DNA from 2 places in the uncultured Chloroflexus sp. genome. Region 2 is predicted to be linked to the other one. Evidence: riboswitches for the same ligand, from Rfam matches in the RefSeq annotation. Region 2 holds a riboswitch; the other holds the start of a gene.

Region 1 (4,414 bases), on a different contig from region 2:
CTTCCAGCACTTTCCGTTGTAACGCTGGGTCACCGAGTTGGGCTTCGGGAATGAACTGTAAACTGAGATCAAATGCCTCCGCCGGATTAGCCAGCGTATCGGCCAGCCCGCGCAAGCTAGCTCGCACAAACTTCCGCACCAGTTCCGGCTCTTGCGCGATCAATGCTTCACTGACGGCAATACCGTTCGCGGCCAGATTGAAGATATCGGCGGCTAGCAGCACGTTCACCGCAATGCCTTGCTCGCGTAGTTGCACCGGCTCGTTCATGGCGTAACCGGTCGCAACTGGCACTTTATCTTCCATCACCGCTGCTGCTTGGGTGAATCCGATCTCTTGCACGGTCACATCAGCTTCGCTCATACCGCCAGCGTAAAGCGCCGCTAGCAGCGCGTAGAAGCTCTCGCCGAAGCGACCGGGAATGCCGATCGTCTGCCCGCGCAGATCGTTCACGCTCGTCAGAGGTACGTTCGCCTTGGCAAAAAACGCGATCGGGAAGCGTTGGTACAGGGTCATGACCGTCTTGACCGGCAATCCTTGCTGCCGAGCCAAGAGCACCGAGGTGCCGCTCGTAGTGGCAAAGGCTACCCCACTAGCCGGCCATGTTGCTGCCCGTTGTAACACGTCGTTCTCGAAGTTGTAGTCGAAGGTGATTTCTATCCCTTCAGCGGCGTAGTATCCTTTGGCCGCAGCGACGTAGTACGGCGCAAACTGAATGTTTGGGATATACGACATAGCCAGCGTTACTTTGCGCAGTTCCGGCTGTGGGTTGGCCGCCGGTGCGCTCGTAGGAGCAGCCGTTGGCGCCGGAGCCGGTGCGCTGCACGCCGTGATGATGAAGGTGATCAGGGTAAGGAAAAGTACAAAACGCAGTTTCATCATTGTTCCCTCGTTAGAATAGTTGTCATCTGCCTGTTCGCCCGATACGCAAGAGTGCTTCAACCGTGCCAAAGCTGTGTTTACGCTTCCCACCGCACCAACAACCGCTCGAGCAGACCAGCCAATACGTAGAGGGCGAGGGTAATCAGGGCGAGGGTTGCTAGCGCAACAAAGATCAATGGCGTGTCAAACAAGCCGCGAGCAATGTTGATCAACGCCCCTAAGCCGGTACGACCAGCGACAAATTCGCCCACCACCGCGCCGGTTGTGGCCAACGCCAACCCGGTGCGCACGCCGCCGAACAGTACCGGCAGCGCCAGCGGCGCTTCGACGTAGCGCAGCAGTTGCCAGCGGTTCGCCCCGCTAATGTACGCCATCTCAATCAGCTCACGCGGAATGCTACGAATAGCGACGATCGTGCCAATGAGGATCGGCAAGAAGGTAATGAGTGCGGCAACCAGCACCTTCGAGGTCAGACCGGCCCCAAACCAGAGGATGATCAGCGGTGCGACCGCTACTACCGGGATGGCTTGACTCGCTGCGAGCACTGGCGCTATTGCCTGTTCGAGCCAGCGGATATGGGCGAGGGTATAGCCAAGGATCAGCGCGACCATCAACGCCAGCGCAAAACCACCGAGTGCCGCGCTGAGCGTCGCTGCGGTATGTTGCCAGAGCAGCCCGCTGCTCAACGCCTGCCAAAAGCGCGTTGCCACCAGTGCTGGCGAGGGGAGAATGAAAGCCGGGTAGCCGCTGATGTTCACCACCGTCTGCCAGAGCGCAAGCAATGCTATCAGTGTCACCGGCAAGCCGAGCGCCGGCCATTCAAAGCGTCGCCACGGCTTAGGCCGCGGCGCAGTCGTGGGCATTGGGAGCGTTTGCTGCATCGTTACCATCTCCTTTCTGGCGGGGAATCAAAAACCCCCGCCGAGCCAACGCTCTTCGGGGGACAGATACGGGAACAGAGCGGGTAATGATCCCGCCTGCAACGGCAACGAAACGAAGGCGCGCACTGCGCGCGTCGCCCACCATTGCCCATATCTGGATCTTCTTTACATCCGGACTATAACCGTCGGCCCCGGAGTTGCACCGGATCCTGCGTGCCTCTCAACACGCTCGTGGGCTATACCACCGATCGGGAATTTCACCCTGCCCCGAAGATCGTTTGTCATCGGTGATCATAGCATCAATTGTAGGATGGTGTCAAGGATGGGGTGGTTCAGAGTGTTGCGCAGTGTGCCCACGCACCAACCGTATGAGCACCGTTCCCATCTCTCTGAACGGGAAGGGGTGGGTTTCAAACCCGCGCTTGCGCAACGATATCCCCCCTCCCCCCGCGTGGGGGAGGGGCTGGGGGCCATACCCCCTCTCCCCGCGGGGGGGAGGGGCTGGGGGTGGGGGAGGGGCCGGGGGTGGCCTGAATTCTGCCTACTGGCGCTACGCGCACATACAAGACAAGAGCGGAAGCCCCTTGCTAGGCATCATTCGCCACTCGCCGTATAATGAACGTATGAACCAACCCTCATTCTTCGGTCCAGCATTGTTAATAACACTGCTGATCACACTGCCGCTGACTGTAATCAGCGACACAGTCGCCGAGCGAACTGGCTGGCAGTCACTCTGGCTGAGCGGGGCAAGCGTGTTGGTCGGGCTAGAGGCAGTAGCGTTGCGGAGCCGGATGGTGGCCGGCTTGCACGAGACGCAAGGGGGGGCAGTGCGTTATCTGGCTGCCGAGGTGTTCGGCTTGGTGGCGCTAGCCCGCATCGTGGCGACAGTGGGCCAAGGCACCCAAGGCTGGACTGCGATGGGGACATGGATTACTGATCCGCTGGCTGCGTTCGATGCGCCGTTTCTGTTTTGTCTGTTGGCGCTGTTGGCCGTCGCTGTACTCAGCCGCAGCGGAATCGCTGCGATTGCGGCGCTAACACCGAACCCTCCGCTCAAGACTCCGTTACAGAGCTTGGATTTGCTCTTCTACCGCAGTGACGCGACAGCCCGCCGGCAAGCCGCAGTTGCGGCTATCAGTCGCGGAGCCGGCTGGGGTGGGTTAGCGATGCTGGTGGTGTTGGGCCGGCAGAGCGTCCAAACCCCTGCCTCAATCCTGTGGATGGCGCTCTACCTTGCCGGCGGGTTGTGGTTGATCGCGCTGGCCCAACGACGCGCCTTGCTAGCCGATTGGCAGAGCGATGAGGCCGAGATTGCGCCTGAGGTCAACCGGCGCTGGCGCTGGCTGAGCATCGCGACGATCGGGTTAGTTATTCTGTTGGCGCTAGCGTTGCCGGCCCAGCGGTCGCCGCTCGTGCCAGAAGGATGGCGCGAGGGTCTGCTTTTGCTGGGAGGGATCGCGCTGTTAATAGCGATGACTCTCTCGCTGCTCTTCATTGGTCTACTTAGCCTAGTAGCGCTCTTGCCACTGCTCTTACTGATGCTGCTCACCTCGCTGATGAATTCAACAGCTACGCCGGCAACGCCAATCGCTCCGCCAATGGTGCCGCCGCCAGTGCCAAGCGAACCGCCATTGTGGCCCGGCATTGTCTTTTGGATCTGTATCGCGATCTTGACCGGGCTGGCCTTCTGGACAATTGCGCGCCGGCAGGGATGGGTACAGCAGGTGTGGGCGCAATTGCCGGATTGGTGGGCACAGGCGCGCGCACAGTTGCGAAAACGGCGTTTTTGGCGACCGCAGTTGCCCAGAACCACTCAGCGGTTGCGAGCGTCTCATCCGCGGCCTGCCCCGCTCGATGCCGCTATCGTTTCTTACCACGCTGCTCTACGCTACGCTGCGGCCCACGGCTATCCACGCCATCCGCCACAAACCCCGGCTGAGTTTGCCGATAGTACGGCGCAACAATTGGTTGAGGTCGGCGATGAATTGCGCGCCTTGACAGCCGCTTACCACCGCGCCGCCTATGCCGGTCGTGCCTCAGATCGGGCCGAACAGCGACACTTAGGCACACTGCTGCGCCGGTTCCGAAAAAAGGTCAAGGAAAGGTGCAGAGATGGCAAAGGCGTAGAAGGGGAATAACGCAAAGGCGCAGAGGGTGCAAAGGTTTTTGCGATCAGAACGGTCAGGGGCAAGCTCGCACTCCTAGCCGGCCCAATACTTAGCGACCTTTGCGTCTTTGCGTTTCCATCCTTTGCGATCTCTGCGTCTTTGCATTGCTTATACCACCGCTCGTCGCGGCATCAACACCGTATAATCGAAATCGAGCACCACTGCCGGATCATAGTTCCCCTCGGCGTCGCGGTAGGGGAAGTCGTGACAGGGCCGATCTTTGGCAGCGACGGTGCGCACCCGTAGCGCGCCGATGTCATTACGCCCCGGAATCTCTATCTTATCGAGAATTTCTGACCAAGCGTAGATGGTATCACCGGCGAAGCTGGGATTGGTGTGGCGACCACCGTTAATCGCCGCGATGCTGAGCGCGTTGGCCAAGCCATTGAACGAGAGCGAACGGGCGAGACTGATGATGTGCCCACCGTAGACGATCCGTCGACCAAACCGACCTTCACGCTCAACGTGAAGGTTGAAGTGGACGC
Region 2 (4,414 bases):
GGCAAACTCGTTTCGGCTACTTGGCGCACCACTGTTTCGGTGCGGTAGCGATGAGCGATCAGGCTGGCGATGGACAAGATCGAGAGACCGTGATGAGCGGCAAACACTTCAAGGTCGGGCAGACGGGCCATCGTGCCGTCGGGGTTCATGATTTCGCAAATCACCGCTGCTGGGTAAAGCCCGGCTAGTCGCGCCAGATCAAGAGAAGCCTCAGTTTGGCCGGGGCGCACTAACACACCGCCGGCAGCAGCGCGGAGGGGAAAGACATGGCCGGGCCGAGCGAGGTCTTCGGGTCGGGTAGTCGGATCAATCAGAGTACGGATCGTGGTGGCGCGATCAAACGCCGAGATGCCGGTCGTTACTCCCCGCCGCGCTTCAACCGAAACGGTGAAGGCGGTACCGAAGCGAGTGGTGTTCTCGGAAGGCTGAACCATCAGCGGAATCCGCAGTTCATCGAGCCGCTCGCCGGTCATCGCGACGCAGATCAGGCCACGCCCCTCTCGCGCCATAAAGTTAATCGCCTGTGGTGTGGCAAATTCGGCGGCAATCGCCAGATCACCCTCGTTCTCACGGTCTTCATCATCAACAATGATCACAAACTTACCGGCTCGAACATCGGCGATAGCGGTTTCAACGCTCGCGAATGGCATAAGGCGCCTCCCCAAGGAATTTCTCCACATACTTGGCTAGCACATCCACTTCGAGATTGACGCGACTACCAACTGGCTTGCGCGGCAAGGTAATATGCTGTTGCGTGTAAGCGACCAGCATAAATGTGAACGCATCAGGCAGAACATCCACCACCGTAAGACTCGTACCATCAACCGCGATGTAGCCTTTCGGCACGATATAGCGCAGCAATGCAGGCTCAGCCTCGACCGTCACCCAGAGGGAATCGCCTTCTGGACGGAACGAGCGGATCACACCGGTGCCATCCACATGGCCCTGCACAAAATGCCCGCCAATCCGACCATTGACCGCCAGCGAGCGTTCAAGGTTGACCCCGTCACCGGGCTGCACCTCGCCAAGGTTCGTTCGGCGCAGTGTCTCTGGCGAGAGACCAACCGTAAAGCTACCGTCGGTCAGGGCCGTAACAGTGAGACACGCTCCATTCACGGCAATGCTGTGCCCTAACGCAGTGCCTTCTAGCACTGTAACGGCTTGTACCGTCAGCGACCAGCCGCCTTCGGCTTGGCTTAACCGTTCGACGATCCCTATCTCTTCGATAATGCCGGTAAACATCGTTACACCTCTGGATAGATCACATCGGCCTGAATCCACACATCAGGCGCTGAGGAAGCATCAGTTGCGATCGGTTCAAGCTGGAACTGACCCAAACGCACTGCCTGCGCAATCGTCGCACAACCCAACCCGCCAACCGGCCCCGGCGCGTCGCGACCGCCGATAATCATGGGCGCGAGAAAGACCCACACCCGATCGACCAATCGGCTTGCGAAGAGCGCGCCAAGGAGTTCGCTGCCCCCCTCAACCAAGAGGCTCGTGAAGCCACGCCGACCTATTTCCGCAAGCAATGCCGGCAGGCTTACCCGACCCTGTTCATCGGCGGGCAACACCCACACCTCAACGCCGCGCGCAGCTAGAGCGCAGCGGTGATCGGCAGATGCCTGCGCCGTCGTCGCCAGCACCGTCTGGCCGGGCAACACTGGATCGAACACTTTAGCAGACAGTGGCGTCCTCCCGCGACTATCGGCGATAATGCGTACCGGATGGCGAATATCGCGCGGCAAACCCGGTTGATCGCCGATCAAGCGCGTGGTCAGAGAGGGGTCATCGGCAATCACCGTTCCCGCCCCCACCAGCACAGCATCGGTGACATTCCGCAGCGCATGCACACGCTGGCGCGAGGCAAGATTACTGATCCAGCGCGATTGGCCGGTGACGGTGGCGATCTTGCCATCGAGACTCATCGCAAACTTTGCAGTCACGAATGGCTGGCCGGTGGTAATATGCTTGAAATACGCCCGATTGAGTTGGTAGGCCTCGGCAGCGCAGAGACCGTGATGCACGCGAATGCCGGCAGCGGCAAGTTGGGCATGGCCTTTGCCATTCACCCGCGGGTTGGGATCCCCGATGGCGTAGTAAACCTCAGCAATACCGGCGGCGATCAGCGCATCAGTGCAAGGTGGAGTACGACCATAATGCGCGCACGGCTCAAGCGAGACGTACATCGTTGCCCCGTGCGCGGCTTCACCAGCAGCGCGCAGGGCTTCAATCTCAGCATGGGGCGCGCCAGCCCGATGGTGATAGCCTTCACCGACGATACGCCCATTGTTCACTATGACGGCGCCGACCATGGGGTTTGGACTGGTACGGCCTTCTGCTTGCCGCGCAAGTTCGAGCGCGCGGCGCATGTAGATTTGGTGCTGCGCAGACATAACGAAACCCCAAAGGAACGTTCTGGCGAACCTTGTTCCTTCGGGGCAATGCGAATCAGAACGTTCGGCATGCTGGTCACAGCCGCGTTCAATCGAAAACCCCGAACAAACAATGTGTTCGGGGCATGCAAACTATGCGCAACACGGCCCTAAGAAAAGCACGTAGAGCACACGTTGCAACGAACCCTTCTTTCATCCCGACTATACGGTCGGCCCCGGAATTTCACCGGATCGTGCAGATTGCCGGTTACGACAATCCGCTCGTGGGCTATACCACCGATCGGGAATTGCCTGCTGTTCACGCGATGGCGAACCTCAGACTCACCCTGCCCCGAAGGTTACGTATTGAGTTGTTACTCTATTGTACACCAACTAGCAAGCATGCGCAGCAGGCGTGCTCCCCTTCTAAGGAAGAGTGAGGCTCACTCCGCCAACGGGGGAGGGCTGGGGTGGGGGCTACCCAACAACCCATGCGCGCCTTCGCGTCAAAAATCTCCACGTCTTGACGGAGCCAGACAGCCGTCCGGCTTTACTCACTTCGCACTTTGCGTCAATCGTCTTTGTGTGTATCATTCGCCCTATGCACATCTTGCAACTCTACAAAGATTACCCGCCAGTGCAAGGCGGCATCGAAGGCCATCTGCAACTGCTCAGTGAAGGGTTAGCCTCCCGCGGCCACCGAGTCACAGTGCTTTACGTCGCACCGGGACGACAGGGCCGGCACGAATGGCGCAACGGCGTCGAACTGATCGCTACGCCACGTCTACTCACCCTTGCCCGCGCCCCCATCAGTCCGGCCCTGCTCTGGCAGGTAACCCGCTGCCGGCCCGACCTGATCCACTTCCACCACCCATATCCAGTTGGCGACCTCGCCCTGCTGGCCACTCGCGCGCCGCTCGTTGTCACTTACCATAGCGACATCGTGCGCCAGCGCGTGCTAGGTGCGCTCACGGCGCCGCTGATTCACCACACCTTGCGCCGCGCTGCTTGCATTATTGCCAGTAGCCCAGCGATCGTTCAATCATCGCTATGGCTGGCCCGCCACCGCGAACGAGTGCGAGTCGTGCCGTTCGGCCTGCCACCGCTGCCCTTGCCCGATCCGGCGCTCGTCGCCGCCTTGCGCCGCCGCTTCCCCGGCCCCAATGCGCTCTTCGTTGGCCGGCTGCGCTACTACAAAGGCGTTGATCGACTCGTGCGCGCGCTTGCGCTGCTCCCACGCGGCCATGCGATCATTGCCGGAGGGGATGCCACTGTGCGCGGCAGTGATCTCGCCCGCTTAGCGAACGAATTGGGCATAGGCGAGCGAGTGCATGTGCTCGGCGCAGTTGACAACGTGACGCTGCGCGCCCTCTACGCGATCGCTGATGTCTTTGTCTTGCCATCGGTTGCCCCCAGCGAAGCCTTCGGCATTGTTCAGATCGAAGCCCAAATGGCCGGGCTGCCGGTGATCTGCACCGAACTAGGCACCGGCACGAGCTATGTGACCATCCATGGCCGCACCGGTTTCGTCGTGCCGCCCGATAACCCGCCAGCGCTGGCCCGCGCTCTGGCCGAGCTGTTCGCCAACCCAGTTCGTGCCCGCGCATTGGGGCTAGCTGGACGGGAACGGGCGCTAGCCGAATTCCGCCTTGAACGCATGTTGGATCGGATCGAAACAGTGTACGCCGAAATCTGCAACCGCACGTAACCGCCATATTGCCTTATAATACCGGCGTGGAACCGAATATTGGACGGAGCAACTATTATGGAACGTTTTGCCGCCTACATTGACGCCAACCGGGAGCGCTTTCGCGTCGAATTGGCCGATCTGATTCGCTTACCCTCAGTTGCAGCCCAAAATCGCAACATTGCCGAAACCGCGGCGTTCGTTGCGCAGCGGTTGCAACAGCTTGGCGCCGAAACCCGCCTGCTCACTGCCGATGGCGGCAACCCCATGGTCTATGCCACAATCGGCAACGGCCCGCGTACCCTGCTGATCTACGACCACTACGATGTGCAACCGGCGGAACCGCTGGAGT

What was found. Region 2 has a riboswitch for FMN ahead of ribD (bifunctional diaminohydroxyphosphoribosylaminopyrimidine deaminase/5-amino-6-(5-phosphoribosylamino)uracil reductase RibD). Riboswitches for the same ligand answer to the same signal wherever they lie in the genome.
Region 1: linked by a shared signal. The riboswitch ahead of Q1A00_RS11600 (ABC transporter permease) and the one ahead of ribD (bifunctional diaminohydroxyphosphoribosylaminopyrimidine deaminase/5-amino-6-(5-phosphoribosylamino)uracil reductase RibD) in region 2 are both predicted to bind FMN.

What each region holds. Positions count from the first base shown of each region.
Region 1 is NZ_CALLJH010000032.1:47,919-52,332, forward strand. It holds gene Q1A00_RS11595 (ABC transporter substrate-binding protein) at 1-880, opposite strand, end outside; gene Q1A00_RS11600 (ABC transporter permease) at 958-1,761, opposite strand; FMN riboswitch at 1,916-2,040, opposite strand; gene Q1A00_RS11605 (DUF4129 domain-containing protein) at 2,385-3,899, shown strand; gene Q1A00_RS11610 (MaoC family dehydratase) at 4,038-4,414, opposite strand, start outside.
Region 2 is NZ_CALLJH010000019.1:49,728-54,141, reverse strand. It holds gene Q1A00_RS07675 (bifunctional 3,4-dihydroxy-2-butanone-4-phosphate synthase/GTP cyclohydrolase II) at 1-650, opposite strand, end outside; gene Q1A00_RS07670 (riboflavin synthase) at 631-1,242, opposite strand; gene ribD (bifunctional diaminohydroxyphosphoribosylaminopyrimidine deaminase/5-amino-6-(5-phosphoribosylamino)uracil reductase RibD) at 1,245-2,396, opposite strand; FMN riboswitch at 2,577-2,739, opposite strand; gene Q1A00_RS07660 (glycosyltransferase) at 2,977-4,083, shown strand; gene Q1A00_RS07655 (M20/M25/M40 family metallo-hydrolase) at 4,141-4,414, shown strand, end outside.